4 regions of the Thioalkalivibrio sp. ALMg9 genome follow, and region 1 is predicted to be linked to each of the others. Evidence: predicted binding sites of a transcription regulator. Region 1 holds the regulator's gene; each other region holds the start of a gene.
The links. Region 1 encodes sigma-54, which starts transcription at its own class of promoters, with help from an activator protein. Its sites were predicted from a motif close to TGGCANGNTNCNTGCTT; they were not measured.
Positions count from the first base shown of each region.

Region 2: a site for sigma-54 is predicted at 5,439-5,455, ahead of F792_RS0101560 (DUF4168 domain-containing protein). Genes of this name have one in related genera too.
Region 3: a site for sigma-54 is predicted at 5,815-5,831, ahead of fliL (flagellar basal body-associated protein FliL). Genes of this name have one in related genera too.
Region 4: a site for sigma-54 is predicted at 2,951-2,967, ahead of glnL (nitrogen regulation protein NR(II)). Genes of this name have one in related genera too.

Region 1 covers NZ_AQYC01000006.1:129,313-137,199, forward strand. The annotation lists gene F792_RS0102720 (LLM class flavin-dependent oxidoreductase) at 1-297, shown strand, start outside; gene F792_RS0102725 (NAD-dependent epimerase/dehydratase family protein) at 309-1,241, shown strand; gene F792_RS0102730 (calcium/sodium antiporter) at 1,299-2,276, shown strand; gene F792_RS0102735 (KpsF/GutQ family sugar-phosphate isomerase) at 2,273-3,250, shown strand; gene F792_RS0102740 (HAD family hydrolase) at 3,250-3,789, shown strand; gene lptC (LPS export ABC transporter periplasmic protein LptC) at 3,786-4,367, shown strand; gene lptA (lipopolysaccharide transport periplasmic protein LptA) at 4,348-4,887, shown strand; gene lptB (LPS export ABC transporter ATP-binding protein) at 4,884-5,654, shown strand; gene F792_RS0102760 (RNA polymerase factor sigma-54) at 5,743-7,227, shown strand; gene hpf (ribosome hibernation-promoting factor, HPF/YfiA family) at 7,244-7,582, shown strand; gene F792_RS0102770 (PTS sugar transporter subunit IIA) at 7,586-7,887, shown strand, end outside.
Region 2 covers NZ_AQYC01000005.1:68,620-76,506, reverse strand. The annotation lists gene F792_RS0101590 (DUF3683 domain-containing protein) at 1-1,712, opposite strand, end outside; gene F792_RS14410 (DUF3096 domain-containing protein) at 1,895-2,044, opposite strand; gene F792_RS0101580 (MBL fold metallo-hydrolase) at 2,133-3,050, opposite strand; RNA gene F792_RS14405 (RtT sRNA) at 3,393-3,528, opposite strand; tRNA gene F792_RS0101575 (tRNA-Gln) at 3,565-3,638, opposite strand; gene rpsI (30S ribosomal protein S9) at 3,679-4,071, opposite strand; gene rplM (50S ribosomal protein L13) at 4,103-4,531, opposite strand; gene F792_RS0101560 (DUF4168 domain-containing protein) at 4,770-5,285, opposite strand; gene F792_RS0101555 (sigma-54 dependent transcriptional regulator) at 5,589-7,016, opposite strand; gene F792_RS0101550 (ATP-binding protein) at 7,013-7,887, opposite strand, start outside.
Region 3 covers NZ_AQYC01000009.1:495,593-503,479, forward strand. The annotation lists gene fliF (flagellar basal-body MS-ring/collar protein FliF) at 1-878, shown strand, start outside; gene fliG (flagellar motor switch protein FliG) at 868-1,878, shown strand; gene F792_RS0111430 (FliH/SctL family protein) at 1,875-2,597, shown strand; gene F792_RS0111435 (FliI/YscN family ATPase) at 2,594-3,973, shown strand; gene fliJ (flagellar export protein FliJ) at 3,970-4,416, shown strand; gene F792_RS0111445 (flagellar hook-length control protein FliK) at 4,482-5,570, shown strand; gene fliL (flagellar basal body-associated protein FliL) at 5,881-6,378, shown strand; gene fliM (flagellar motor switch protein FliM) at 6,389-7,363, shown strand; gene fliN (flagellar motor switch protein FliN) at 7,374-7,887, shown strand, end outside.
Region 4 covers NZ_AQYC01000008.1:256,380-264,266, forward strand. The annotation lists gene F792_RS0106470 (TIGR00730 family Rossman fold protein) at 66-791, shown strand; gene F792_RS0106475 (DUF2782 domain-containing protein) at 791-1,186, shown strand; gene F792_RS0106480 (hypothetical protein) at 1,186-2,040, shown strand; gene F792_RS0106485 (DUF4124 domain-containing protein) at 2,143-2,790, shown strand; gene glnL (nitrogen regulation protein NR(II)) at 2,979-4,076, shown strand; gene ntrC (nitrogen regulation protein NR(I)) at 4,076-5,512, shown strand; gene F792_RS0106500 (dihydroorotate dehydrogenase) at 5,852-6,844, opposite strand; gene F792_RS0106505 (tRNA (cytidine(34)-2'-O)-methyltransferase) at 6,843-7,307, shown strand; gene F792_RS0106510 (dienelactone hydrolase family protein) at 7,421-7,887, shown strand, end outside.

The sequences.
Region 1 (7,887 bases):
CTGATCGAGGGCTACGACTATTACCGCTCGCTCGGCCGCTTCCGCCACCTGGTCAAGGCCGGGATCAACCTGAAGGTCCTCGACATGCTGGGCATGACGCTCGTCGGCACCCCCGCCGAATGCCGTGAACGCATCGAGGGCCTGCGCGCGGCCGGGGTCGACCAGGTCCTGCTGGCCTTCGGCGCCGGGGCTGTTCCGCATGCGCTGGCCGAGGAGTCCATGGACTGCTTCGCGGAAGAGGTCATGCCCGCGTTTGCCGACCCCGCCCCGACCACCGTCGCCCGCACCGCAACCTGAGCGAAACACGGATGCACGTCGCCGTGACCGGCGCCGCCGGGCGCCTGGGGCAAGTCCTGCTGCCCGCCCTGGCACACGAGCCGACGATTGAACACATCCTCGCCCTGGACCGGGCCGCGCCAGCGCTGCCTCCCCCCGAGAACGGCACCGTTATCGAGGCCCGGGTACTCGACCTGGCGCAGCTCCAGCCGGACGACCTGGCCGGGGTGGACACGCTGGTGCACCTCGCCTTTCAGTTGATGGGCGGTCACGGGGGACGCCGCCGGCATGACCGCACCTGGGTCCGCCAGCAGAATGTGGCCCTGAGCCAGCAGGTGTTCCACGCGGCGGTGACCGCCGGTGTGCGCCACATCGTGTTCCTGTCCAGCGCGGCGGTCTACGGCCCCTGGCCGGACAGCCCGCAGCCGCTCCGTGAGGACCATCCCACCCGGCCGCGCTTCCCCTATGCCGAAGACAAGGTCGCCGTGGAGCAGGCCCTACTCGCGCTCGCCCGGGAACACCCCGAGTGCCAGGTGACCCTCCTGCGCCCGCCCGCGATCGTCGGCCCGAACGCCCACCCGCTGTTGCTGCAGATCGCCCGCGGGCGGCTGTATCCCGCCGGAGGCGAACAGCCAGTGCAGATCCTGTGGGAGGACGATGCCGCCGCCGCGATCGTGCGCAGCATCACAACTCGCACCGCGGGGATCTTCAACCTGGGGGCCGAACCTGCCTGGTCGCTACGGGCGATGGCGCGCCACCAGCGGCGCTGGGGGATCCCGGTGCCACTGCGGCTGATCCGCACCCTGCACCCGCTGGCCTGGCGCCTGACCGCCCGCGCCGGGGACCCCGGCTGGGTCCGCGGGCTGGACGGCCCGCTGGTACTGGACTGCACCCGCGCCCGCGAGCAGCTCGGCTGGACACCGCAGGTGACCACCGCCGGGTGTCTGGACCGCCTGCGCTGCTGAAACCACTACCCAATCGGCTACAATCCCGGGCCTGACCCTCCCCGGACCCGACTGTCCATGGTGCTACCCGTTGTCGCCATCATCGGCGGCCTGATCCTGCTGACCTGGAGTGCCGACCGCTTCGTGTTCGGCGCCTCGGCCCTGGCCCGCGGCCTGGGCGTCAGCCCGCTGATCATCGGCCTGACCATCGTCGCCTTCGGGACCTCGGCACCGGAGATCGTGGTCTCGGTCCTCGCCAGCCTGCAGGGCAACCCGGGGCTGGCGGTGGGCAACGCGATCGGCTCGAACATCGCCAACATCGCGCTGGTGCTGGGGACCGCGACCCTGGTCGCGCCGCTGGCGATCGGGCGCGGCATGGTTCGGCGCGAACTGCCGATCCTCCTGCTGGTCAGCTTCGGCGTGCTGCTCCTGCTGGTGGATGGCGAACTGGGCCGGCTGGAGGGCATCGCGCTGCTGGCCGGTCTGGTCCTGTTCACTGCCTGGATGGCCATCAGCGCCCGGCGCGCACGCCCGGCCCCCCATGACGACACCCCCGAGGTGGTGCGCGGCATGGTCGAGACGATCCCAGAGGGCGACCGACTGGGGCCCGCGATCGCCTGGCTCGTGTTCGGGCTGCTGCTCCTGCTGGCGAGCAGCCAGGCCCTGGTCTGGGGGGCCGTCGAGATCGCCGAACAACTGGGGGTCAGCGACCTGGTCATCGGGCTGACCATTGTCGCGGTGGGCACCAGCCTGCCGGAGCTGGCGACCTCGGTGGTCGCCGCCTTCCGCCGCGAGGCCGGGCTGGCGATCGGGAATGTAGTCGGCTCCAATCTGTTCAACTTGCTCGCGGTACTGGCCGTTCCGGCCCTGATCACGCCGCTGGCAATCGACGCCGATGTGCTGACGCGCGACTATCCGGTGATGCTGGCATTGACCGTGGCCCTGTTCCTGATCGCGCTGGGCCGCCGCGGACAGATCCGGCGCTGGCAGGGCGCCCTTCTCCTCATCGCCTTCGCAAGCTACCTTGTCTATTTGGGAATCACGGCAACCGCATGAACTTCAACCCCGAAACGACCCGCAAGCTCGCCCTGGCCGTCCTCAATGACGAGGCCGAGGCCGTACGCAACCTCGCCCGGCGCATCGACGACCGCTTCCTCGAGGCCTGCCGCTGCATCCTCGCGTGCAAGGGCCGCGTGATCGTCACCGGCATGGGCAAGTCCGGGCACATCGGCAGCAAGCTGGCCGCGACCCTGGCCTCCACCGGCACGCCGGCCTTCTTCGTGCATCCGGGCGAGGCCAGTCACGGCGATCTCGGCATGATCACCCGCGAGGACGTGGTCATCGCGCTGTCGAACTCCGGCGAGACCGACGAGATCATCACCATCCTGCCGCTGATCCGGCGCCTGGGCGTACCGCTGATCGCGATGACCGGCAACCCCGGCTCGCGCCTCGGCGCGGATGCCACCGTACACCTGGATGTCAGCGTCGAGCGCGAGGCGTGCCCGCTGGGCCTGGCTCCCACCTCCAGCACCACCGCCGCGCTGGCGATGGGCGATGCCCTGGCCGTCGCGGTGTTGGATGCACGCGGCTTTACCGCCAACGACTTTGCCCGCTCGCACCCCGGCGGCCGCCTTGGCCGGCGCCTGCTGGTGCATGTCGCCGACATCATGCATACCGGAGGCGCGATCCCGCGCATCACCCCGGACGCCCCACTCAAGGACGCCCTGTTCGAGATCACCCGCAAGGGTCTGGGGCTGGTGATCATCACCGACGGTGACGATCGCATCCAGGGCGTGTTCACCGATGGCGACCTGCGGCGCACCCTGGATGCCGGGCACAGCCTGGACGGCCTGACCATCGGCGAGGCCATGACCACCGGCGGCCACACCGCGCAGCCCGACTGGCTGGCGGTGGAGGCCCTGGAGGCCATGGAGAGCCGGCGCATCAACGCCCTGCCCGTCACCGACGCCGAAAACCGCCTGGTGGGCGTGATCAACATGCACGACCTGCTGCGCGCCGGGGTGGCGTGATGAACCTGGATGCCACCACTCTGCGCACCCACCAGCAGGCCGTTCGCCTGCTGATCCTGGACGTGGACGGCGTGCTGACCGACGGCAGCCTGTTCCTGGGCGACGGCGGCGAGCAGTACAAGGCCTTCAACAGCCGCGACGGCCACGGTATCCGTCTGGCCCTGGACGGCGGGATCGAGATCGCCATCCTGACCGGGCGCACCTCCGGGGTCGTCGAGCACCGCATGCGCGACCTGGGAGTGGAGCATCTGATCCAGGGCCGCCGCGACAAGGGCGAAGCCCTGCACGAACTGCTGCAGCGCACCGGTCACGACCCCGCCGAAGCGGCCTTCATGGGCGACGACATCGTGGATCTTCCAGCGATGCAGCGGGTCGGGCTCGGGATCGCGGTCGGCGACGCCCACCCGCTGGTGCGCCAGCATGCCCAGTGGGTGACCGAAGCCCATGGTGGGCGCGGGGCCGTGCGCGAGGCCTGCGAGGGCCTGCTGGCCGCGCAGGACCGGCTCGACGCGCTGTTCGAGACCTACCTGAACGGATGAGCCGCAGGATTCGCAGCCGACTCGGATGGACCCTGGCCGTGCTCGCATTCGCGACCGTGCCCCTGGCGCAGGCTGAGGTAAGCCCGCCCGAGGGCGAGGTCACGCTGCAGATTGACGGCTTCACCCTGCATGCCACCGGCGACGACGGCGAACTGAGCCATCGTCTGCGCGGCACCCGCCTGCGCGAGTTTGGACGTGACGGCCCCCAGTGGGTGGACGACCCGGACCTCGACCTGTTCGCCGAAGGCGGTATCGAATGGCGCTGGACTGCCCCCGCCGCGCTGCATCAACCGGCCGCCGCGACCCTGGACCTGGTGGGCCCCACCCACGGCGTACAGCCGCCCCGCGGCGAACGCGTGGAGACCCTCATCGATTCGCGGGATGTTCGCGTCGCCACCGACACCATGGTCGCCACTTCGGATGCCCTTTCCACCCTGAACCAGCCGGGCCTGTTCCAGCGCGGCACCGGTCTGCGCGTGGACTCGCGAGGGGATACCATAGAGTTGTTCCATGACGTGTACTCGCTCTACAGCGAGACGAGCGAGGAGGATCCCGCGCATGACCCCGAATCCCCATAGCCTTCGCCACCGTCCGGGCCAACCGGGTGCCCGCGTGGCGGCGCTCCTGCTGCTCGTGCTGCTGGCCACGCCCGCGTTCGCCCAGCAGGGCTCGGGCCCGGCGCTGCCGGTGGAGATCACTGCCGACCGCGCGGAGATGGACGAACGCCAGGGGCTGGGGACCTACACCGGCGACGTGATCGTGATCCGCGGCGACATGACCCTGGAGGCCGACAAGGTCTACGTGCGCACCCGCGATCGCCGCCCCTACGAGATGGAGGCCCACGGCGAGCCGGCACGCCTGGAATCACCCGATCCGGAAACCGGAGAGATGCGCATTGCCACCGCCCTGCGCATCGACTACCTGCTGAACGAAGACCGCATGATCCTCACCGACCAGGCCCATGTGATCACCACCAGCGAGGAGGCGCGCGGCAAGCGCATCACCTACGACCTGACGACCGACGTGATCGAGGCCGAACGCGGCGAAGGCGACAGCGAGCGCGTGCGCATCACCATCCAGCCGCGCGACGACGAATGAACGCCACCGCCCCCAGCCCATCCGCCACACCGGCACAAACCAACGACCGCCTGATCGGACGCGAGCTGACCAAGCGCTACGGCCAGCGCACGGTGCTGGACCAGGTGGACGTCGACCTCGCGCCCGGCGAGGTGGTCGGCCTGCTGGGCCCGAACGGGGCCGGCAAGACCACCTGCTTCTACAGCCTGGTCGGGCTGATCCGCCCCAATACCGGACGCATCACCCTGGGCGAACGCGATATCACCCGCGCCCCCATCCATGTGCGCGCGCGCGCCGGCCTCGGCTACCTGCCGCAGGAGGCCTCGATCTTTCGCCGCCTGAGCGTGTGGGACAACCTCCAGGCCGTGCTCGAGCTGCGCCCCGGACTCGATCGCCACGAGCGCCGGCGCATTGGCGATGCGCTGATCGAGGAGTTCCAGCTCGAGACCGTGCGCCACAGCCCGGGCATCGCGCTGTCCGGTGGGGAACGGCGCCGGGCCGAGATCGCCCGCGCCCTCGCCGGGGATCCGCGCTTCATCTGTCTGGACGAGCCCTTCGCCGGGGTGGACCCGATCTCGGTGGGCGACATCCAGGACGTGATTCGGCATCTCGCCCAGCGCGGCATCGGCGTACTGATCTCCGATCACAACGTGCGCGAGACCCTCGGCATCTGCCACAGGGCCTATATTCTAAGCGAAGGCCGCCTGCTGGCCGCCGGGACACCGGACGAGCTGCTGGCCGATCCCCAGGTGCGCCGGGTCTATCTCGGCGAGAACTTCCGCCTGTGAAAGCGCCCCATATGCGGCCCGGTCGGTGCACAAACCACAAGGCAGGCTTTAAGATTCCATCAATGCCAACCCTCGCCCCGCATACCCGATGCTGAAACCCGGCCTGAATCTGCAGCTGGGTCAAACGCTGACCATGACCCCGCAACTGCAGCAGGCGATCCGCCTGTTGCAGCTGTCCACGCTCGAGCTCCAGGTGGAGATCCAGCAGGCGCTGGAGAGCAACCCCATGCTCGAACAGGTCGAGGACGAAGATGCCGAGGCCGACACCGAGCGCCTGAACCAGGACGGCGAGCTGGTGGAAGGCGATCGCATGGAGGCCACCACCACCAGCGACGACGTGATCCCCGAGGAACTGACGACCGACAGCCGCTGGGACGACATCTACGAGCCGGCCCCGACGCCCAACAAGGGCGTGGATGACCGCGACCCGCTGGAAAACACCAGCGACGACGACGGTGAGGGCCTGCAGGATCACCTGCTGTGGCAGCTGCATCTGAGCCATCTGACACCGCGCGACCAGCGCATCGGGGCGGCCCTGATTGACGCCATCAGCCCCGACGGCTATCTCGAGGGTGACCTGGAAACCCTGGCCGAGACCATCAGCCGAGGCGAGGATGAAACCGTCGGCGTCGACGAGGTCGAGGCAGTGCTCCACTGGATTCAGCAGTGCGACCCGCTGGGGGTCGGCGCGCGCAACCTGCGGGAGTGCCTGGAGATCCAGCTACGCGAACTGGCCCCGGACGCCCCGGCCCGCGAGGCCGCACGGGCGATCCTGGAACACGGCATGGACAGCCTGGGCAAGCGCGACTACAAGGCCCTGCAGCGCCAGTCCGGCGTACGCGACCCGGACGAACTGGCCCGCGCACTGGATCTGATCCGCACCCTGAACCCGCGCCCCGGCGCACAGATCAGCTCCGCCACCTCGGAATACGTGGTCCCGGATGTCTACGTGCGCCACACCACCGAGGGCTGGCGCGTGGAGCTGAATCCGGAGATCGCACCGCGCATCCGCATCAACGACCTCTACGCCGGCATGGTGCGCCAGGTCTCGGATGCCCGCGACAGCGCCTTTATGCGCGATCAGCTGCAGGAGGCACGCTGGTTCCTGAAGAGCCTGCACAGCCGCAACGACACACTGCTGCGGGTCGCCGAGGCGATCGTCCACCGCCAGCAGGGCTTTCTCGAGCATGGCGACGTCGCGATGCAGCCATTGATCCTGCGCGACATTGCCGAGACCCTGGAGATGCACGAATCGACCATCTCGCGGGTTACCACGCAGAAATACATGCACACCCCGCGCGGGGTCTTCGAGTTCAAGTATTTCTTCTCCAGCCATGTCGGCACGAACGATGGCGGCGAGTGTTCCGCCACCGCCATCCGTGCCATGATTCGCGAATTGATTGGCGACGAACCCCCGAACAAGCCGCTCAGCGATGCCCGGCTCGCCCAGGTCCTGTCGGACCGGGGCATCAACGTAGCGCGCCGCACCGTGGCCAAGTACCGCGAGGCGATGCACATCCCTTCATCCAGCGAACGCCGGCAGATGGCCTCGATGCCCACCGGCAGCAAGTAACCAAGGAGTCCTGACCATGCAGATCAACCTGACCGGCCACCACGTGGACATCACCGACGCCCTGCGCGACTACGTCAACGAGAAATTCGCGAAGCTGGAGCGCCACTTCGACAAGGTCATCGACGTCCACGTCGTGCTGACCCACGAGAAGACCCGGAATCAGCACAACCAGGCCGAAGCGAATCTCCAGGTCAGCGGCAATCACATCCACGCCGAGGCCTCTCACGAGGACATGTATGCCGCGATCGACGCGCTGATCGACAAAGTCGACCGTCAGCTGATCAAGCACAAGGAAAAGGTCAAGGACCACCACCGCGCCGAAGGTGCCCAGCGCAACCGCGAGCAGGCCTCCTGATCCATGACGATTGCCGAGTTGATCACCTCCGAGCGCATTGGCCTGCAACCCGAGTGCTCCAGCCAGAAACGGGCCCTGGAGGCCCTGGCGGACCTCCTCGCCGGCGGAGGTGACGGCACGGGACCGGGGAGCAACGCGATCTTCGAGGCCTTGTCCGCGCGCGAAAAACTCGGATCCACCGGTCTCGGCCATGGGGTTGCGATTCCCCATGGCCGCCTGGCCGATCTCGAGGCGCCGCGCGTGGCCGTGCTGCGCCTGGAAAAGGGCGTCGACTTCGACGCCATGGATCACGAGCCGGTCGATAT
Region 2 (7,887 bases), on a different contig from region 1:
AGCTCCGGATGGTCACCGCGCATGCACTCCTGCATCTCGTCGACCATCCGGAGCTTGTTCTTCAGCGACTCGCGCACGTTCAGGGTCTCGATCCCCTCGGTGTACTCCGCCAGGCGCTCCAGCGGGATCACCACGTCCTCGTTGATCTTGAACGCGTTGGTGTGGTGAGCAATCGCCGCGGTGCGGGCGCGATCCGCCCAGAAGCGCTTGCGCGCCTCGGGGCTGACCGCAACGAAACCCTCGCCATTGCGGGCGTTCGCCGCGCGCACCATCCTGGCCGCCAGCTTGCCCAAGGCATCCTCGTTGTCGGAGACAATGTCGGCGACCAGGACCATCTTCGGCAGGTCACCACGGGCGCCCTTCGGGGTGTACTTCACCGCCCGCACGTAGCGCTCGTCGAGGTGCTCCAGGCCCGCCAGCAGGACTTCGTCCTCGGCGTCCACCGCATCCTTGATCTCGACGATCGCCGGCACGGCCTGGTGCAGATCGGTCCCGTAGAACTCCAGACACACGGTGCGGATGTTGTCCGGCATCCGGTGCAGGATGAACTCGGCCGAAGTAATCAGACCGTCGCAGCCTTCCTTCTGGATGCCCGGCACGCCCATCAGGGTCTTGTCGGTCACGTCCTTGCCCAGCCCCAGCTTGCGGAAGCTCTGTCCCGGCATCTCCAGGATCTCGGGCTCGCCCTTCGGGGTCTTGCCGTCCGGCTGATAGCGGCTCACGCGGAAGCGCACAACCTCGGCGTCGTGGATCTTGCCGAGGTTGTGGTCGAGGCGCTCGACATACATCCACTCCGCCTCGGGGGTCACCATGGTCCACGCGGCCAGGTTGTCCAGCGCGGTGCCCCACAGCACGGCCTTCTTCCCGCCGGCGTTCATCGCGACGTTGCCACCGATGGTGGAGGCGTCCTGCGAGGTCGGATCCACCGCGAACACCAGGCCGTTGCGATCGGCCAGCTCGGAGACGCGCTTGGTGACCACACCGGCCTCTACCCGCACCACCGGTACGTCATGCTCCACGCCCGGCAAGGGCCGGCGCTCGACCTCGCCCAGACCTTCCAGCTTCTCGGTGTTGATGACCGCCGAGCGCTTGGACAGGGGGACGGCACTGCCGGTGTAGCCGGTGCCACCGCCACGCGGGATCACAGTCAGGCCGAGGTCGATGCAGGCCGCAACCAGCGGGCCCATCTCCTCCTCGGAATCCGGGGTGAGCACCACGAACGGGAGCTCCACACGCCAGTCGGTCGCATCGGTCACGTGGGAGACCCGCGCCAAGCCGCCGAACTGGATGTTGTCCTTGTGCGTCAGGGCCTTCATGCGCTTGCGCACCTGATCGCGCAGCGCGGCGGTATCAGTGAACTCCTGCGCAAAGGCGGACACCGCCGCCTGCGCGCGCTGACCCAGCTTAAGCGCCTTCTCGTTGCCGTCGGCCCGGGCCGTGATCTGGCCCAGACGATGCTGCATGGCGTCGATCAGCGCCTTGCGGCGCTTCTTGTCCTCCAGCAGATCGTCCTGGATGTACGGGTTTCGGGTGACCACCCACATGTCCCCCAGAACCTCGAACAGCATGCGCGCGGACACGCCCGTCCGACGCTCCCCACGCAGCTCGTTGAGGAGGTCCCAGGTATCGGAACCGAGGAAACGGATAACGATTTCGCGGTCGGAGAATGAGGTGTAGTTATAGGGTATTTCTCGGACGCGTTCGGCGGTCATTGAGGCGTAGCCCCCCGATCAGAATGTGGCAAAAGAGTAACGGGTCCGCACGCCCTGCGCACGAAGTCGCACTGTTGGTCCATGCTTTTCGGCACCAAACTATCGGTGCCGGGGGGCCTTTACGTCGCCAGGGAGACGCTGATCGATTCACGCGTGCGCGCTGGCGTCCCATGAGCATCTCCCTAGAAATAAGCCAGAAGACCCAGCACCCCGATAACGATCAGATAGATCGCGACGATGTAGTTCAGCAGGCGGGGCCGGATCAGGATCAGGATGCCCGCCACCAGGGACAGGATGGCCATTAGCAGGCCTGGTTCGATATTCAGCGTCATTGGCGATCATTCCTTTCGCTCGTGGGGTTCAGGGATACATCAAGGGCCCGCAAGGGAAGCACTGACTGCGCTTCCCCAGGGACGGATCTCAAAAGAGCTTCTCTTCCATTTCCAGATAGACCGCGTTGGCGTTGCTGCGGTTGGTCTGTTCGAAGGCCGGCAGGTCTTCGTAGTCACTCCAGTCCATCGCGGAGTAGGCCTCGTCGAAGGAATCCATGTTCTCGACCGCCACGGCCATGTGCTCGCGCAGCTTCACCAGGTAGTCGCGGGTGAACCTGACCGCCCGGGCCGCCTGATCGGTCGCCTCGCCATGCCCCGGAATCAGGAACTTCAGGTCCATCTCCATCAACTCTTCCAGGCGCTTGACCCAATTCTCCGAATCCAGCGCATCGTCGCCCAGAAACGGAATCCGGCCATCGAACACGATGTCGCCGGCGAACACCACGCCGGTCTCCTCCACCACCATGATGATGTCGTCCGGCGAGTGTGCGGGCCCCGCGTGCACGCACCGGAAGGTCTTCCCGCCGAGACGGATGGTGTACTCGTCCTCGAAGAATTCGTCCGGCGGGATGATCTGGGTGTCCTCGTCCACCCATGGGGCCAGCACGCCCCGGCGCTGCTCGAGCCGCGCCACCGCACCGGCGCCTCCCAGATAGTCCCGCGCGCGCGCCTGCCCGATGATTTTGGCATCGGTGTGGTCCGCGAACGCCTGCAGGCCATAGATGTGATCCGCGTGATAATGACCTGCGATCACGTACTTGATCGGCTGGTCGGTCACCTCGCGGATCCGGCGAATCATCTCGAAACCAAGTGGCGGCGTCCCCAGGGCGTCATATACCACCACGCCCTCGTCGGTCACGACGAACCCCGCATTCGAGGTATGCCCCTCGTTGTCGGGATCCGGAATACCGGAGATCCCGATCATGTACCAGGTGTCCAGCCCTTCGACCTCGTGGGCTGTCACATCCACGCTGACCGGCTCGTAGGGATTCTCGGGTACCGACATGGTCAATCCTCTCTTCTCTGGCATTTTGATCGATCCGACCCAGTGCGGCCGGGTTCTGCGGAATTGGACGGAAAAAGGGCGGGAGAATTCCCTGCATTTCCCGATCACTGTCGAGGGATTGTAGCGGAGTCGGGAGCGAGGTTGACGGGATGCCGGGGTCCGGGCGTTTGTGGCTACCGGGGACCGGTCGCCAAGGTCGGCGGTGGCTGGCCATTTAAAGGCAGGGAGACCGGAAGCAGGGTCGGCGTCCACAAATCAGCGGGGCGGTGCCGAAACGTTCTGGCCCGAATCGTTGCCAGGCTCCGGGGATGGCAGTGCGCCCCTTCGAGGGGCGCACTGCCTTGGCTGGGGGACCAGGATTAATCGGCGCCATGCGCCTCGCCCTTCGGGCCAGCGCCGCATACGGCGCTGTTCGGCTCGGCTACGCCTCACCCTCGAACCTTGCAGGTTCTCATCCTGAAATCTTCCAACCATTCATGAAAAAAGGCCCCACAAGGGGGCCTTCTTTCATGAATGGCTGGGGGACCAGGATTCGAACCTGGGTTGGCGGAGTCAGAGTCCGCAGTCCTACCGCTAGACGATCCCCCAGTAAACCGGGTCGGGTGCAGCCCGAAACTCGACGCGAATTTTAGCGCTTCGAGTACTGCGTTGCACGACGGGCCTTGCGCAGGCCGATCTTCTTGCGCTCCACCTCGCGGGCATCGCGGGTCAGGTGACCACCACGACGCAGCGACGGGCGCATGTCTTCGTTGTACTGCACCAGGGCGCGGGCAATACCCAGACGGATCGCGCCGGCCTGGCCGTTGCCGCCACCGCCTTCAACGGTCGCGATCACGTCAAAGTTGCCGGTCGACTCGGTCGCCTCCAGCGGCTGGCGTACCACCATGCGCGAGGTCTTGCGGCCGAAGAAGTCGTCCAGCGGCTTCTCGTTAACCGTGATGTTGCCCGTGCCGGGACGCAGGAAGACGCGCGCCGAGGCGGTCTTGCGGCGGCCGGTGCCGTAATACTGATTGATAGCCATTCGGATCGATTCCCTTGCTGATTCTGGCGGCTCAGACTTCGAGCGGCTGCGGCTGCTGGGCCGTGTGCCGGTGTTCGGTACCGGCGTAGACCTTGAGCTTCTTGAACATGGCCCGGCCAAGCGGGTTGCGCGGCAGCATGCCCTTGACGGCAAGCTCCAGCACCTTCTCCGGATGACGCTCGATCATCTGGGTGAAGTTGGCTTCCTTGATGCCACCCGGGTAACCGGAATGGTGGAAGTACTTCTTGTCCATGGCCTTGTTGCCGGAGACGCGGATCTTCTCCGCGTTGATCACGACGATGTAGTCGCCGGTATCGACATGCGGCGTGTACACGGGCTTGTGCTTCCCGCGCAGGCGATGTGCGATTTCCGTGGCGAGTCGACCGAGGGTCTTGCCGTCGGCGTCGACGAGAAACCAGTCGCGTTCGACTTCGGCCGGCTTGGCGCTAATGGTACTCATGATGTTCGATGCTCCGAGGTCGGGGCGATTCAGAAAGCGCGCAAGAATAACGCTTCCCTCCGCCCAATTCAAGCTACAGGGACAATTCCCGAGACGCGAAGGCGTCCGCCCTCGGGGGAATCACGGATCAATGTGCAGAACATTCGCGTGCATGCCCCGGACACAAACAAGGGGCCGCCCCGAAGGCCGGCCCCTGCAACCCCCCGGGCGCAATGCCCGGGGGGGGTTGCGCTGCCCGTTACAGCTGGGCTTCAGCGCGCTCCTGGACTTCCTGCATCAACTCGGGGTCGTTCTGCAGGGCCATGGCCACTTCGTTGTATTCCTCGACGCTCATGCCCGAGTCTTCAACCGCGTTGACCATTTCGTCCTGTGCTTCCTGCTGCATGGACTGGGCCTCGGTTTCGTCCTCGGCACTCTGCAGGCGGTCGGCGAAGTCTTCGCGCACTTCCTGCACCGCAACGAAGGCGGTTACGAAAGTGTCGATGTCTTCTTCGCTCAGATCCACCTCGGGGGCTTCCTGCATCGGGGCGCCACCCTGGGCCGCGCCACCCTGGGCACCACCCTGAGGTGGCTGGCCGCCCTGAGCACCGCCACCGGCACCGCCTTCCTGAGCCGGCGGCTGGCCGCCCTGGGCACCGCCCATGTCACCCCCACCGGCGCCACCTTCGGCACCGCCGTACTGGGCGGAGGCGGCTCCACCCACGGCAAACAGGGAGGTCAGGGCCATCGCGAGCATCGTCTTGCGCATATTCATCATGTTGCTCCTTTTCCTTTGGATCGTTCGGATCTCGGGGCGAAGCCGGCTACGACTCAAGGTCGATCATCAGCACGCCCGATTTCGTTGCAACCGTGTGAGGAGGAATGGTCCGTCACTGCGGTTCCGATTCCTCGATTGCTGCCCGAGGAGGAGCAGGCATCGTGCCAAGATTGGAAAAAGACAAACAAAACACTTTTAAACAGCGACTTATGCTCTCATCACCCCAAAAGGGCCGGGGAACGCACCAACGGTAAACCGGGTCAGAATGATACATGGGTCAGGTCGACCCGGGTCAGGATGTCACGATGGGTCGGATTCCCCGAGTTTGCGGTACAGCGTCTTGCGGCCGATGCCGAGGATCCGCGCAGCGCGTTGCTTGTTGCCGTCCACATGCTCCAGCACCCTGCGAATGTAGTCGCGCTCGCGCTCCTCCAGGGTCGGCCACTGGCCGTCGTCGCCCATCCCCGGGACCGGCGTCGCCCCCTCCGCCCGGTCGCCCGTCGTTCCGCCGGGATCCTCGGCGGGCGCCTCGAATACGCGCTCCGGCAGATCACGGGTCTCGATGACCTCGCCGGCCGCCAGGGTGGCGGCACGCTCCATCAGACTCGCGAGTTCGCGGACGTTCCCCGGGAACGGATACCGCACCAGCGCACGCAGGGCCTCCGGGCTCAGGCGACGCTCGGGCAGGTCGCGGGCCAGGGCCTGCTGACGCAGGAACTGCAGGGCCAGGCGTTCGATGTCATCGCCACGCTCGCGCAGCGGCGGGATCTCGATACGAAAGGTCTCCAGGCGATAGTAGAGATCCTCACGGAAACGACCGTCGGCAATATGTGCCTGCAGATCCTGATGCGTGGCCGCCACGATACGCACATCGGTCGCGATCTCCTCGTTGGCGCCCACCGGACGCACGCGACCATCCTGCAGAAGACGCAACAGCTTGCTCTGCATGGCCACCGGCATCTCGGCAATCTCGTCCAGGAACAGGGTGCCGCCGTCGGCCTCGGTAAACAGGCCGCGCCGAGCCCCCTTGGCCCCACTGAACGCACCGGCCACGTGCCCCAGCAACTCCGACTCCAGCAGGGCCTCGGGGATGCCCGCGCAGTTAATCGCCACGAACGGACCACCGGCCCGCTCGCTTTCCGCATGGAGCGCGCGCGCCACCAGTTCCTTGCCGGTCCCGGACTCGCCGGTGATCAGGACACTGCCGTCGGCGGCCGCGATCCGCCGAATCAGGTCGAACAACTGCAGCATGGCCGGACTGCGGCCCTGCATGCCGTGAAAGCCATCGGCCTGCGCAAGGACCTCACGAAAGCGACGCACCTCGTCCTTCAAACGCCGCGCCTCGGTCACCCGGTCGGCGGCCAGACGCAGGTGATCCAGATCCACCGGCTTGGTCAGGAAGTCATCCGCCCCCGCCTTCAGCGCGGCCACCGCCTGGTCGATGGTCCCAAAGCCCGTGAGCATGATGAACCCGGGTGCCGGCACCCGGGCGCGGGCCTCCTGGAGCACCTGGAAGCCATCCGCGCCGGGCAGGCGCAGGTCGCTCACCACCAGACTGAAGGCCTGCTGCGCAAGCACCCGCGCGGCATCCTCGGCACTGGCAACCGCCGTAACCGCGTAGCCGGCCTCGGTCAGCTCCTCGGTCAGCAGTTCGCGATGCCCGCGATCGTCCTCCACGACCAGGACCGACTCCGGGGGCGTTGCGGGGACTTGTGCCTTGCTGCTCATCGAAGCGAATCCTCCTGGGCGCCAGCTGACACCGGCAGATGCACGACAAAACGGGTCTCCCCCGCGACACTGCGATCCAGCATCACCGTACCCCCGTGGTCCTCCAGCGCCACCTGCGCCACCGCCAGCCCGAGCCCGGTCCCCTCGCCGGTGGGCTTGGTGGTAAAGAAGGGCTCGAACAGGCGTTCGGCCTGCTCATCGTCTATCCCTCGCCCGGCCGTGGGGCCGTCGTCCGCCACCACCAGCTCGACCCGGTCGGACGAGGCATGCCAGCGGACCCGGACCTCGCGGGCGGCGACCTGCGCGGCATTCTCCAGCAGATTCTCCAGGGCCTGGCCCAAGCGCAGGCGGTCCGCGGCGATGGTCAACTCGGGGCCTTCGAGCCGGAATTCCACCCCGCCGGAGGCATGCCGCTCGCGCACACGCCCGACCAGATCTCCAACCAGCTGCGCGAGACCCAGCGAGCGTTCCTGCAACGGATTGCGCCGGGCAAAGTCCAGCAGCTGGCGCACGATGGTCTCCACCCGCTCCAGCTCGGCCTTCAGCGCCTCCATCTCGGTGCGCGCCGGATCCGCCTCCGGCAGGTGCCGGATGGCGCGCTGCACGCGACCGGCGATAATCCCGAGCGGCGTCCCCAGTTCGTGTGCCACGCCGGCCGCCAGCTGGCCGATCGCCGCCAGCTTCTCCGAGTGCCGCAGCTTCTCCTCCAGCCGTCCCTGCTCAAGGCGTTGCGCCTCCAGTTCGGCCTCCGAGGCCTCGCGACGCTCCATCATGCGGTTCATCGAGACTGCCAGGCCGCGCAGCTCCGCCGGTCCCTGTTCCGGCGCCCGCAATCCACGCTGACCCTCGCCAATCGCGCGCATCGCGGCCA
Region 3 (7,887 bases), on a different contig from region 1:
TACGGGTGCAGGTGAACGCGGACATCGACTTCTCGAGCGTCGAGCGCACCGAGGAACTGTACGATCCCGAGACGATTGCCCTGCGGTCCGAGCAGACCCGCGAGGACGAGCGCACGGGACCCGAGGGCGGTATCGGGGGTGTCCCCGGGGCGCTGACCAACCAGCCGCCCGCCGGTGGGGTTGTCGGCGAGGAAGGCGAGGAGGGTGATGGCCCGCCCGCGGCGCTCCCGGGCAGCCGCAGCACCAATATCACCCGCAACTACGAGGTGGATCGCCGCATAAACCATATCCGCGAGATGCCGGGGGGCGTGCAACGCGTGTCCACGGCCGTGGTGGTGGACTTCCGCCAGGAGGTCAACGAGGACGGCGAGACCGTGCAGGTGGCGAGGGATGCGGAGGAACTGCAACGCATCGAAGCGCTGGTGCGCGAGGCGGTTGGATTCAATGCCGAACGGGGGGATACGATCAATGTAGTGACCGCCCCGTTCGAGGCACCCATCGAGGCGGTGGCGGCGGACGAAATCGCGTTCTGGGAACAACCCTGGTTCCTCGAGGTGGTCAAGATCGTGGCGGCATTGCTGCTGGCTCTGATTATCCTGTTGACGGTGGTGCGTCCGGCGATGAAACATCTGATGAAGCGGCCGGCGCCGCCGCCGCGGCGCGAGGAAGATCGCGAAGCGCTGACCGACGAGTCAGCGGGCAGCGAGACGGGCATGGGGATGGGCCAGGGCGAGGGTTCGGCCGTGGCCGCGCTGACCGGCCCCAAGGGGCCGGACCAGCAGGAGATGGATCTGGAGGCGGTGCGCGAGATGGTCCGCGAGGACCCCAAGCGCGTGGCACAGGTGATGAAGACGTGGTTGGGTGACGATGGCCGCTGACAAGAACGCCAAACAGGAAGGTGCCGAGCGCGCCGCCGTGTTCATGATGAGCCTCGGCGAGGACGCGGCGGCCGAGGTCATGCGCCACATGGGGCCCAAGGAGGTGCAGAAGATTGGCACCGCGATGGCCTCCATGGACCGCATTTCGCGCAGTGACGTGAACGCGGCGCTGCACGAGTTCTCCACTCACGTGCAGGAACAGACGGCGCTGGGCGTGGGTGCCGACGAGTACGTGCGCAGCGTCATGGAGAGCGCGCTGGGTGACAAGGCCTCGGGCCTGATCGACCGCATCCTGCTGGGACGCAATTCCAAGGGAATCGAGGCCCTCAAGTGGCTGGATCCACGGGCGATCGCCGACATGCTGCGCAACGAGCACCCGCAGATCGTGGCGATTGTTCTTTCCCACCTCGACTCCGACCAGGCCTCGGACACCCTGCAGTACCTGCCCGCGCGGGTGCAGTCCGACATCGTGATGCGCATTGCGACCATGGATGGCGTTCAGCCCCAGGCCCTGCAGGAGCTGGACGAGATCCTCGACCGTCAGCTTTCCGGCAATGCCGCGAGCAAGACGTCGATGCTGGGTGGCGTGCGTTCGGCGGCCAACATCATGAACTTGATGGAGGGCTCACGGGAGGCGGAGATCATGGATACGATCAAGGAGTCCGATTCCGATTTGGGTTCGCGGATTGAGGAAGAGATGTTCGTGTTCGAGAACCTGGTGGAGATCGAGGACCGCGGTATCCAGACGCTGATGCGCGAGATCCAGACGGAATCGCTGGTGCTCGCCATGAAGGGTGCCGACGACGACATGAAGGACAAGATCTTCCGCAACATGTCCAAGCGCGCGGCCGAGATGCTGCGCGAAGACCTCGAGGCCAAGGGGCCGGTCCGGGTCAGCGAGGTCGAGGCCGCACAGAAGGAGATCCTGTCCGTGGCCCGCCGGCTCGCGGAGAACGGCGATATCGTGCTGGGTGGCGGTGGTAGCGAGGCGATGTTGTGACCGACGCCCCGGCGGCCAGGCTTTACACCGACGCGGCGGCATCGCGGTGGGAGCCGCCGGAGATTGGCGACAATGGGGTCCACCCCCCGCGTCGCCTGCCCACGGCCGCCGAGATCGAGGCGATCGAGGACGAGGCCCGCAAGAACGGGTTCGAGGGCGGTTATGCCGAGGGGCATGAACTGGGCAAGAAAGAAGCCGAGAAGGCCACCCGGGCGCGTGAGGACAAGAAACTGCGGGAGACGGTCGCCGTGCTGGAATCCGTGGCCGGCGGGCTTGCCGACCCCCTGGCGGATGCCGCCGATGCCCTGGAGCCGGAGTTGCTGGCGCTGGTGACGGCGCTTGCACGCAAGGTCGTCCAGAGCGAGCTGGAGACGCGACCGGAGCAGATCCGGACGGTCCTGGAGGGGGCATTGGCCCAGCTTCCCGGGCGCAACCAGGAGGTTCGGGTGCACTTGAACCCGGAGGACCAGGCGCTGGTGGAGGCCTATGGTGAGCGGGCGGATGCGCGTATCACCTGGGTCCCGGACGCGGGACTTGCGCGCGGCGGCTGTCGCCTCGAATCGGGCGCGGCAAGTGTCGACGCAAGTCTCGAGCGGCGTCTGCAACACGCGGTGGAAGCCCTCTGGGATGGCGACTATCCGGAGATGGACGGCGCACCCGACGAGGAAGATCACCAGTCCGCCAATTCCGTGGACAGCGCGGCCCCGGAGGATTCATGAGTACCCCGATCGACGAGGTCCGCCGCAAGGGCCGGGAACGGCTGAGTAGTGGCTTGCTGGATCGTCTGCAGCAGTCGCGCGGGCGGGTCGAGCGGGTCAATCCGCCGCAGTCGGAGGGTCACCTGTCGCGCCTGACCGGCCTGACGCTGGAGGCGGAAGGCCTGCGCTTGCCCATTGGGGGGCGCGCGCTGATCCACGGCGAGAACGGAGACACGGTGCCGGCCGAGGTCGTCGGTTTCCAGAATGAACGCACGTTCCTGATGCCTGAGGAAATCGCGGCGGGCCTGACGCCCGGCGCGCGCATCGAGCCGCTGGATAACCAGCGTCAGATTCCGGTCGGGGAGGGGCTGCTGGGCCGCGTGATCGATGCCAACGGGCAGCCGCTGGACGGAAAAGGCCCGATCCGCACCCATGATTTTGGGCTGTTGGCCGGGCGGCCGATCAACCCGCTGCAACGCGCACCGGTCCGCGAGCCGCTGGATGTGGGGATCCGGGCAATCAATGGTCTGCTGTCGGTGGGTCGTGGTCAGCGCCTCGGTCTGTTCGCCGGATCCGGGGTCGGCAAGAGTGTGCTGCTGGGGATGATGACGCGCAACACGACGGCGGACGTGATCGTGGTCGGGCTGATCGGCGAGCGCGGTCGGGAAGTGAACGAGTTCATCCACGAGATCCTCGACGAGGAATCGCGCACGCGCACGGTGGTGGTCGCCGTGCCGGCGGACCAGTCGCCGCTGTTGCGCCAGCACGGGGCCTGGGTGGCCACTGCGGTTGCGGAGCATTTCCGGGACCAGGGCCTGCACGTGCTGTTGTTGATGGATTCCCTGACCCGCTTTGCCCAGGGCGCCCGCGAGATCGCGATGGCGATCGGCGAGCCGCCGGCCTCCAAGGGGTATGCGGCATCGGTATTTGCGCGCCTGCCGCAACTGGTGGAGCGCGCCGGCAACGGCGACGTAGGGGGCGGCTCGATTACCGCCTTCTATACCGTGCTCGCCGAGGGCGATGACCAGAACGATCCGATCGTGGACGCCGCGCGCGCGATCCTGGACGGCCATGTCGTGCTGTCGCGCGAGGTGGCAGAGACCGGGCGCTACCCGGCGATCGATGTCGGTGCGTCGGTCTCGCGCGTAATGTCGTCGCTGATCTCGCCGGAACACGAGCGGGCGGCGCGCCGCTTCCGCGGCCTCTCGGCCACCTATATGCAGAACCGCGATCTGATCGCGGTCGGGGCCTATCGCAAGGGGGCCGACCCGCACCTGGACGAGGCAGTGGCGATGCACGAGCGCCTGGAGGCGTATCTGGCGCAGGGTCGCGAAGAGGCCGTCGGTTTTGACCGGGCGCGGGATGACCTGCTGGCGCTGGTTGGCGGGGCGGCATGAACCCGAAGCGCCTGGAACGACTGTTGCGCCTGCGCCGGATCGAGGAGAGCGAGGCCACCCGCCAGCTGGGTGAACGTCTGCAGCAACTGGATGGCATTGCCGGTCAGCGCGAGCGCCTGGAAACCTATCAGCGCGAGTATCTGCAGGCGACCCTTCCGGATGACGCCAACGCCCTCAAGTGGTTGGCGGGCATGCGCGACCAGTTGCGCTCGGCGCTGGAGCAACAGGACCTGCGCATTCAGGCGGCGGAGTCGCAGGTGGAGACCGCGCGCCAGGAGTGGCTGGAGCGCCACCGCAACAGCCTGTCGCTGGAAAAGCTGCTGCAACGCCGGAAGGCCGAGACGGCGCAACACGGCGCCCGGCGCCAGCAAACCGAACAGGATATGTGGGCCACGCGGCAGGCTCATGCGCGCGAGGAAGCGTCGCGTTGGCAAGGTTCTTGAATGGACCGTGACTATCGATTAGGGCAAGGGCCCGGGGATCCACCCGGCACACCGAGGATTCGGAGATGATCGCGACACAGAACACCGGTCAGGGCATGCTGCCGCTGCTGCAATTGCTGGGTGGCGAGGCATCGCTGCAGGACCTGGACGGCCTGAAGGGGCTGAAAGGGAAGGACGGCGAGGGGTTCCTCGCGGTTCTGGAGCCGCAGATGGAGGCCTTGCTGGCGAACCTGGGGGTGCCTGGAGACGAGCTGGAAGGGCTCGATCTGGAAGCCATGCTGGCGCGGCTGCAGGATCTACTCGACGGGCAGGGTTTCGCCGCGGGCGACGAGGCGGGGGGCAAGGGCTTGCCGGTCGCCAGCCTGATGGCGGCAGTGCAGGAACCGGGGCGTATGGACGCGGCCCGTGGGGAGGCGGGCGCCTCCGGCCGCGGGGGTGCCGAGGGCCAGGCGTTGCCGGTCAAGCCCCTGCCTGCAGCCGTCATGCGCCTGTTTGTCGAGGCCAGCCAGGCGGCGGGCGGGCGCGACGGCCTGGCCGCATTGAAGCCGGAACTGCTGGGCGCGCAGGGCGGGCTGTCGCGGGACGGCGTGCTCGATGTCCTCGCCCAGTGGATGACCCAGGGCGGGGACGACGAGTCGCGCCGCGGGCGTACCGACCCCCTGGGGGGCGTCCTGCCGGCTCTCGCCGGTGGGCAGGCCGAGGGGGCGGAGGCCGCGCGTGCGCTGCCGCGACTGGACCTGACCCGGCTCCTGCAGCAGCCCAATGGGGCCCGCGAGCTGGCCGATCAGGTGCGCATGCTCGCCCAGGCACAGGGTGGGCGAACCGAGCTCAAACTGCATCCCCCGCAGCTGGGCAGTCTGGATATTCGGGTGCTGGTCGAGGGTGACCGCACAAGCATCCAGTTCATCAGCGCCAATCCGGTGACCCGCGAGGTGCTGGAGGCGGCCATGCCGCGCTTGCGCGACAGCCTCGCCGAGAGCGGGCTGATGCTCGAGGACGCGACCGTCTCCGACCAGGCGGCCGAGGAGCAGGCCGAGCAGGATGAGCGCCAGGCCGCCGCCGGGGCCGCTTCGGAGCTGGCCGAGGCCGAAGACAACGAGAATGAGGGCAGCACGCTCTCGATGCTGAATCGGCGCCTGGATTTGTTTGCCTGAGTCGAGCCCGGCGCGGGCTCGGTCTTGCGATATCCGATGGGCGGCCGGCGGTGTCCGTGACCTGCCCCATCGGGCCCCTTTCGCTGTCGTAGCGATTTTCTGTGAGTGCCGCCAAGAATCCGTCTTTCCCGCGCGGCGGGCGGCCGATTCTTGACGTTATCGCCCGTTCCTTCCCCCGAAGTGTCCTTCAGCCTCCTCCAGTATTGGTCGCTAACTATCGGATAAAGCGATAGAAAGACAATGCTGGCATCTGCCTTGCTAAGGTCTTTTCCGAGAGCAAATCCTCGGTTTACCGGATAGCGGGTGCGACATGGCGAAGAAGGAAGTCAATCTGGACGACGAAGAAGGCGGCACCCCGAAGAAGGGCGGCATGGGCAAGCTGCTTGTGCTGCTGCTGATCGTGATCCTGCTGGTGGGCGGCGGGGCCGCTGCGGCCTGGTTCTTCCTGGTTGCGGGCGACGAGGCTGCCGAACAGGTGGAGGAAGGCCCCCCCGAGCGCTTCTACACCAGCCTGGAGCCGATGACTGTCAACATCGAAGCGCCGGGCCGCATCCGGTATCTGCGTGCCGAGGTGAGCCTGGTGACCCACGAGGCGCCGGTGATCGAGGCGTTCGAGCGGCATATGCCGGCGATCCGCAACGACCTCCTGGGCATCCTGGCGGAACAGCGTTACGAGGATCTCAATACGCGTGATGGCAAGGAATCGCTGGCGGAGGAGCTGAAGGAAGCAATCCGCGAGATTCTGCGCTCGCGGGATGCGCCGGACGCGGTCGAGGCCGTGTTGTTCAACGAACTGGTGATGCAGTAGGAGCCCCGTTATGGCGCAGACGGATATCCTCAGCCAGGACGAGATCGATGCCCTCCTGCATGGTGTGGACGAGGGCGACGTCGAGACCGAAGACCCGTATCCGAGTGATGGTCAGGCGCGGGAATTCAACTTTGCCACGCAGGATCGCATCGTCCGTGGGCGCATGCCCACGCTGGAGATGATCAACGAGCGCTTTGCGCGTCAGCTCCGGGTCCGTCTGTTCAATGTGCTGCGTCGTTCGGCCGAGATCTCGGTGGTCGGCACCCGTATCACCAAGTTCTCCGAGTACATGCACTCGCTGTTTGTCCCCACCAGCCTGAATCTGGTGCGGGCGCATCCGCTGCATGGCACGGGTTTGTTCGTGTTCGATCCCAAGCTGGTGTTCATCCTGGTCGACAACTTTTTCGGTGGCGACGGGCGCTACTACACCCGCATCGAGGGGCGAGACTTCACCCCGATGGAGATGAAGGTCGTCCACGGCGTGCTGGAAGGGGCCTTCGAGGATATGCAGAAGGCCTGGCAGCCGGTGATGGAGCTGAAGTTTGAGTTCCTGAACTCCGAGGTCAACCCGCAGTTCGCGAACATCGTCTCGCCGACCGAGATCGTGGTCATCAGCGAGTTCCACATCGAGCTCGACGGGGGCGGCGGCAACCTGCACGTGACCCTGCCGTACTCGATGATCGAGCCGATCCGCGAGCAGCTGGATACCGGCATCCAGTCGGATCGCTCCGACGTCGACCAGCGCTGGATGCACGCGCTGCAGGAGGAGATCCAGACCGCCGAGGTCGAGATCAGCTCCATGCTGGCGGAGACCGAGGTCACCGTGCGCGAGCTACTGGATATCCAGCCGGGCGACATCATCCCGGTGGACCTCCCCGAGAAGATCACCTTGCAGGTCGAAGACATCCCGATGTTCCGCGGGAAGTTCGGCGTATCCAATGGCATGAATGCGATCCAGGTTTCGGAACGCATCATCAAACGATAGAGGGCGCAGCATGGCTGACACCGACGATCCCAAACAGGACACCCCGACCGCGGATGAAGATACCGCGGGCGCTGAAACCATGGCCGAGACCGAAGGCGGTAGCGACGACCAGGCGCTGGCCGACGAATGGGGGGCCGCTCTGGCGGAACAGTCCGCCCTGGCCGAGCAGAAGGATGACGAAGAGGCCGCCGACCCGGACGCCCTGCTGAACGAAGCGCAAGGCGGTGGGGGTGCCGCGTCCGCGCAAGCGGCGCCGAAGACCGAGAAGAAGGAACGCAAGCACAAGCCGGATTCGGCCGCGGAGGCGCTGCAGCCTGAACAACTGTCGGGCGTGGTGCAGGGCGACGGCGAGGAGATGAACCTGGAGATGGTGCTGGACGTGCCGGTGACCATCGCCATGGAGATCGGTCGCACGCGCATCCCGATCCGCAACCTTCTGCAGCTGAACCAGGGCTCGGTGGTGGAGCTGGACCGTCTGGCCGGGGAGCCGCTGGACGTGCTGGTGAACGGCACTCTGATTGCTC
Region 4 (7,887 bases), on a different contig from region 1:
TGGATACGTTTGTATGGACGCGGGGCGCCCGTTACGCTTGAGTCTCCATCCGAGGAACCCGCCGCATGAACAACCGTGAACGTGCCGAACACCCGGGCCTGCGTCCGATTGATGACTCTGCCCTGACCCGCGAAAGCTGGAAGATCTTCCAGATCATGGCGGAGTTCGTGGAGGGCTTCGAGCGCCTGGCGCACATCAAGCCCTCGGTCAGCATCTTTGGTTCTGCCCGCTTCCCCCCGGAGCATCGCTATTACCAGCTGGGCGAGACGACCGCGCGCCAGCTGTCGGATGCCGGCTTTGCGGTGGTCAGCGGCGGCGGTCCGGGCATCATGGAGGCGGCCAACAAGGGGGCCTTCGGCGGGCGCTCGCCCAGCATCGGCCTGAACATCCAGCTACCCCACGAGCAGAGTGCGAATGATTACCAAGACGTGGGACTGGGCTTTCGCCACTTCTTTTCGCGCAAGGTGATGTTCGTGAAGTATGCATCCGCCTACGTGGTCCTGCCGGGCGGCTTTGGCACGCTGGACGAGCTGGCGGAGATCCTGACGCTGGTGCAGACCGGCAAGACTCGGCGTATTCCCGTGGTCCTCGTGGGCAGCGAGTTCTGGAAGGGGCTGCTCGACTGGTTCCAGGACACCCTGGTGGAACAGGGCACCATCGACCAGGAGGACCTGCAGCTATACTCGTTGGTAGATTCGCCGGAGGATGTGGTGAGCGCGATCTTCGAGCACTACGAGACGCGCAGCTTCGAGCCGTCCGCGGAAGAAAAGAAACGACTGATGGAGCTGTGATGATGACCCCGACCCGCCTGAGCCTGCCCCTGTCGCTGCTGGCGGCCCTGCTGCTGGTGCCCGGTTCGGCGCTGGCGCAGGAAGACCGCGAGTGGGGGGATGCCCCGCCGCCGCCGGAACTGGACGAGGCTGCCGATCCGCCGCCCCCGGTGCTGGACGAGCGCGCCCGCGAGCAGCGCTCCCTGGAAGAGGCCGACATCATCATTATCGAGCGCGATGGCGAGACGCGGCGCGAATACCGCATGGGCGGCCAGCTGGTGATGGTCGAGGTTACGCCTGCGGTCGGCCCGACCTACTACCTCATCGATACCACCGGCGATGGCACGCTGGATGGTCGCCGCAATGAGCTGGATCCCGACTTTGTACCCCCGTCCTGGGTGATTTTCCGATGGTAATGAATGAATCCGAAATTCAGGGCTGCGGCGAGCTTGCCGGCCTGGCACTGACGGCCGGTCCCGAGGGGCCGGAACTCGACGGCCGGCCGGTGCAGTGCCTGCGCCTGCCGGCCGCCGCGGCGCCGGCCCTGGAGCAGGCCCTCGCCGAGGTCCCTGCTGGCTGTGGCCGCGTGATCGGCCGGGGTGCGGATGATGCGGCCGGGCAGGTGGTGCTGGTGCTCGAGCGTGGCCAGGCCATTCAGGGCACGGTCGCGGCCGAAGGGCCTGGCAGCCTGGAGGCCCTGGGCGAGCGCGCGGCCGACTGGCAGGGCCGCCACACGGCCGGTGCCCTGCCTGCTGGAGACGGCTACCGACGCGGCGTGCTGCAGCAGAGGATGCGCGAGCGTGCGGACACAATCACGTCTTCGCTGGATGCCGAATCGCGGGCGATCCTGGATGCCGAGCTGCACCATCAGGGGCTTTACCGTTTCGAGGACCTGCCGCTGGCGGGAAGTGTCTGGCAGACGGTCCGCATCTATCCGGAGGGCGCCGGCCTGGCCGATCTGGTCCTCCCGCCCGCGCCGGTGCCGGCCTTCTGGCAGGTCGCACGGCTCGCCCTGGCGGTCGCCGTGGATGACGCGGGGCGGCCGGATGCCGAGGGCTACCGGGCGTTGCTGTCCGGATATAACGGACGGCGGCCGTTGACCGCCATCGAGCGAGGGGCGGCGCCGACCCTGCTGCGCCTGGCTGCGCTGGACGACTGGCTCGCCGCACTGGAGGCCGGGGCCGATGGGCGCACCGAGCGCGAACGGCTGGCAGCCCTTCAGGCAGAAGCGGCTCGCTTGCAGGGTATCTGGGTTCGCGCCGCGGCTTGATGGCCCAGCCGGCCCGCACGGACGTGTGGGGCGCCTGGGCCAGTCGTTCGCAAACACAACGAGGCGGGGTCGTGGATCCGTGCCTTCCAAGGAGGAAAGCCCATGTTCCGAATCGCTGTCTGGCTGGCGCTGCCCCTGGCCGCCCTTCTCGCCCCTGCGCTCCTGAGTGCCGACGTCTATCGCTGGACCGACGATCAGGGCAATGTCCACTTCGGCGACCGGCCCCCCGAGGGGAGCCGTAGCGAGTCGGTCGATGTGCGTGAGCCGATGCGGGGCGTGCCGCTGGAGGGCGCGCGCGAGATCCTCGAACGTCCGGTGCGCCCCCGCGGCCAGCCGGAGGTGGAGGGTGCCTACCAGCGGGTCGCCATCGCGCGGCCGGAGGATGGCGAGGGCGTGCGGGCGAACGACGGCAACGTGACCGCCGAGCTCGAGCTTGAACCGGCGCTTGATGCCGACGCCGGCCACCGCGTGGTCTGGCTGCTGGACGGGGAGGCCGCCGGCGAGGGGGCTTCGACGAGCGCGACCTTCCAGGGCCTGAACCGCGGTGCCTATACCCTGCAGGCGCGGGTCGTGGACGAGTCGGGTCAGGAACTGGGCGCCAGCGATACCATCGAGTTCAACGTGCTGCGCATGGCCATCCCGCGCAGCCAGCAACAGCAGCAACGGCCCCAGCAGTTTCCGTCGGGCGGTGCACCGCAGGCACCGCAGGCTCCCCGGGCGCCGCAGCCGGTGACGCCTGGCCCGAATTGACGGCGGCCCTCGTATAGCGCACCGAAGTGGTGCGGCTTGCGCCCCAGGTTGGTGCTACACTTGCACCAATCTGGGGCGTTTCGGTTTCAAGGGTGTCGGCGGCCAGGCTTCTGGTGTGACGCAGCCCTCGGCTTCAGCGTCCCGCCCGGCGATTTTCGCTTGGCGCGATTCCTGCTTGAGGCCTTTCGATGACTACGCCCCTTGCCAATCCCGGTATGACCACCCCGCCCTGGTGGGACGACCTCTCCACGGCGGTGCTGGTGACCGATGCGGACCTGCGCCTGCTGAGCCTGAACAGTGCGGCTGAGGTCCTGCTCGGGCTGAGCCGCGAACGCATCGTCGGTTACGGACTGGGGCAATGGCTCAAGCTGGACCGGAATCTGGCCAACCGCTTGCGTTCGGCGCTGACCCTGGATCAGCCGATCACGCTGCGTGCCCGTCAGATGGAGCCCCTGCGAGCCGACAGCTTCCTGGCCGACGTGATCATCACGCCACTGCACCCGGCCGGCGAGCGGCCAGGCCAGTTGCTGTTCGAACTGAACGCCATCGACCGCCACGAGCGCATCAGCCGCGAGGAACAGTTGCAGAAGCAGCAGGCGATCACCCGTGCAGTGACGCGCGGGCTGGCCCACGAGATCAAGAACCCGCTGGGCGGGCTGCGCGGCGCGGCGCAGTTGCTCGCCAGCGAGCTGGACGACTCGGGCCTCAAGGAATACACCCAGATCATCATCCGCGAGGCGGACCGCCTGCGCAGCCTGGTCGACCGCATGCTGGGGCCGAACAACATGCCGCGGCGCGAGGCCGTCAATCTGCACGAGGTCCTGGAGCACGTGCGGGGCCTGGTCAGCGTGCAACTGCCGCTGGGGCTGAAGATCCGCGGCGACTACGACCCCAGTATTCCCGACGTGCAGGCGGATCGCGACATGCTGGTGCAGGCCATCCTCAACCTGGTGCAGAACGCGGTGCATGCACTGGAAGACGGGGGGCAGATCACCCTGAGCTCGCGGATCCTGCGCCAGTACACGATCTCCGGAAAGCGCCACCGGCTGGTGGCCAAACTGAGTGTGCGCGACAACGGCCCCGGCATCCCGGAGGAGATCCGCGAACGCATCTTTTTCCCGATGGTCACCGGGCGCGCCGAGGGCACCGGGCTGGGGCTGCCGATTGCCCAGAGCCTGATCCAGCTGCATGACGGCTTGATCGAATGCCATTCGCGCCCGGGGGCGACCTCATTCGACATCCTGCTTCCTATTGATTCCCCCCAGGGCCGGGAGGAGACGCACTGATGGAACCCATCGTCTGGATCATTGACGACGACGACTCGATCCGCTGGGTGCTGGAACGCGCCCTCCAGCGTCACGCGATCGCCGTGCGCGGCTTCGAGACCGCGGACGCTGCCTGGGCGGCGCTCGAGCGGGATCCGGTCCCGGACACCATCGTCGCCGACATCCGCATGCCGGGCCTGAACGGGCTGGATTTCCTCGCCCGCATGCAGACCCGCCCGGATCCGCCGCCGGTCATCATCATGACCGCCTTCTCCGATCTGGAGAGCGCGGTGGGCGCCTACCAGACCGGGGCCTTCGAGTACCTGCCCAAGCCGTTCGACGTGGACGAGGCCGTGGCCCTGGTGCAGCGCGCGCTGGAGGCGCGCCGTGCCGGGCAGGAGAACGGTCCCGCCGGTCCCGAGATCGAGGAGACCCCGATCATCGGCGAGGCCCCGGCCATGCAGGAGATGTTCCGTGCCATCGGGCGGCTCTCGCGCAGCAATATCACCGTGCTGATCAACGGCGAATCCGGTACCGGCAAGGAGCTGGTCGCGCGGGCCCTGCACCAGCACAGCCCGCGCGCCGACCAGCCGTTGATCGCGCTGAACACCGCGGCCATCCCCAAGGATCTGCTGGAAAGCGAACTGTTCGGTCACGAACGCGGCGCGTTCACCGGGGCCAACCAGAGTCGCAAGGGCCGCTTCGAGCAGGCCGACGGCGGCACCCTGTTCCTCGACGAGATCGGCGATATGCCGTTCGACCTGCAGACGCGCCTGTTGCGGGTGCTGTCCGATGGCACGTTCTACCGTGTGGGCGGGCATACCCCGATCCGGGTGGACGTGCGCATCATCGCCGCGACCCACCAGGACCTGGAAGAACGCGTCCGCGCGGGCTTGTTCCGCGAGGATCTGTTCCACCGCCTGAACGTGATCCGCATCCACGTGCCATCCCTGCGCGAGCGGCCGGAGGATATCCCGTTGCTGGTACAGCACTTCATGGCCGAGGTCGCTCAGGAACTGGGGGTGGAGGCCAAGACCATGCGCCCCGAGGTGGTCGCGGAGCTGCAGCGTTTGCCGTGGCCGGGGAACGTCCGCCAGCTGGAAAACACCTGCCGTTGGCTCACCGTCATGGCATCGGGCCGGGAGGTGCACCTGGATGACCTGCCGGCCGAGTTGCACCAGCCGACCGAGAGCCGTGCCGAGCCCGGGAGTGCCCCGGTCCGTGTCGCTGCCGGTCCGCGGGACTGGACCGCCGAACTCGCCCAGGTCGCCCGTCAGCACTGGCAGCGCGGCGATCACGACCTGCTGGGCTCGGTCCTGCCGCAGATGGAACGCACGGTGATCCGCGAGGCCCTGAACGCGACCGGTGGTCACCGCCAGCAGGCGGCCGCCCTGCTTGGATGGGGCCGCAACACCCTCACTCGCAAGATCCAGGAACTCGGCCTCGACGACGAGTAGGTTTTTTCACCACGAAGCCCACGAAGGCACGAAGAAGGGCAAGGGCGATTTAACCACAGAGATCACGGAGGACACGGAGAAAACCAGGGATCGTTTTGTTACGGGTAGGATGCCGATGAGCGTAGCGAATCGCATCGGCCACACGGGGTGGCCCGGCCCCGATGCGTTTCGCATGGCTCAACGCATCCTACCCCTCTGTCAGGGTCCCGGGTCGGAGACCAAGTGCCCCACCCTCGAACCCTCAGGACTTTCCTTCTTCCTGTGAAGCGCCCTTGATCTCGCCCTTCTTCGCGCCTTCGTGTGCTTCGTGGTCAACAGGCTCTTTAGTGAACCGGCCTTTCAGGTGGTGGGATCCTGCGGAGCGGGTGGGGCGCAGGCGGAGACGGCACCGTTCAGCTGCAGGGTGCCGGTCAGGTCGCGCACGTGGGTGTAGCCGTGGCGGTCCATGTAGTCGCTGATGCCATGCAGGATCTTCGGCAGGCACAGCGCGTCGTAGAACAGGCCCGTGCCCACGCCCACGGTGCTGGCGCCGGCGATCAGGAACTCCAGCGCGTCGGTGGCGTTCATCACGCCGCCCTGGCCGATGATCGGCACGTTGTGCGGCGCGGCCACCTGGTAGACCTGCTGCACCTTCAGCAGCGCGATCGGCTTGATCGCCGGGCCGGACAGCCCGCCCTGGTTGTTGCCGATGACCGCGCGGCGGTTCTCCACGTCCACCGCCATGCCCATCAGGGTGTTGATCACCGCAAACGCGTCGGTGCCGGCCTCGATGCAGCGCCGGGCGTTCTCGGCGATGTCGGTCTGGTTGGGCGAGAGCTTGGTGATCAGCGGCTTGGAGGTGACCTTGCGGCAGGCCTCGACCACCCGCGCGGACATGTCGGGATCGTTGCCGAAGGCGACGCCGCCTTCCTTCACGTTGGGGCAGGAGATGTTGATCTCGATGGCGTCGATCGGCGAGTCGTCGAAGCGTCGGGTGACCTCGATGTACTCCTCGAGGGTGGAGCCCGAGACGTTGGCGAAGAAGCGCGTCTCGTCGAAATCGAGCTGTGGCAGGGTGTGGTCCACCACGTGATCGACCCCGGGGTTCTGCAGGCCGATTGCGTTCAGCATGCCGTCCGGGGTCTCGTAGACGCGGTGCGGGGCGTTGCCCAGCCGCGCCTGGCCGGTCGTGCCCTTCAGGCAGATCGCGCCCGCATCGCGGTTGGAAAAGCCGGCCACGCGGGTGTACTCCTCGCCGAAGCCGACACAGCCGGACAGCAGCACCAGCGGCGTGTTCAAATGCAGGCCGCAGAATTCCAGGGCCAGCCGCGGATCGGTGCGCGAATCACTCATGCTTCACATCGTCCTCTATGAACCGGAGATCCCGCCGAACACGGGCAATATCATTCGTCTGGCGGCCAATACCGGGGCGGCGCTGCACCTGATCCATCCGCTAGGCTTCGAGCTGGACAGTGCGCGGGCGCGCCGCGCCGGGCTCGACTATCACGAGCTGGCCCGGGTGCAAGAGTATGACAGCCTCGACCATTGGCGGGAATCGGTGCAGCCTGGCCGGGTCTTCGCCATGACCACGCGCGGGCAGGTTCGCTACGACGCCCCGACCTTCCGCGATGGCGATGCCTTGTTGTTCGGTCCCGAGACGCGAGGCCTGCCGGAGTCCGTCCTGGATACCCTGCCGTCGGAGCATCGCCTGCGCCTCCCGATGCGCGAGGGCAGCCGCAGCCTCAACCTTTCCAATGCCGTGGCGGTGGTGGTCTACGAGGCCTGGCGCCAGCTGGGGTTTCCCGACGGCGCATGACGCCGAGTCAGCAGGTACGGCGTGCGGGATTGCACTACCCTCGGAAGAAAGCACCCGCGCCGTCCGTCTTTCGAGGGCGATCGCGCCCGTACGTCCACCACGAGAGGTTTCCGATGTTTCCAGTGCTGCGTTCTTTCTGTCTGCTGGCCGCCACGGCCCTGATCTCGGCCCCGCTGGCGGCCGATGAACCCACCGGTTCCGACAACTGGTGGTGGGACGACGACTGGTGGGAGGACGGGGTCATGTACGCCGATCTCGAAAACCACAAGGTGGCGATCGAACGCATCGAATACGAGCGCGATGGCATCGGCATTCCGGCGATGGTCGCCCGTCCGGCGGACGGTGAGGACTATCCCGCAATCCTCTGGACCCATGGCCGGCGCGGCCTGGACGATCTGGCCGAACTGCATGTGAAGCGCCTGGCGGCACGCGGCTTCGTCGTGCTGGCACCGGACCTGTACACCGGCCGTTTCATGGAAAGCCACCCGCTGGACCATGACTACGAGCTGGAAGGTGACCTGAACCAGGGTCTGGACGTGCTGCTGGAACGCGACGACATCGTGGGTGACCGCGCCTGCCT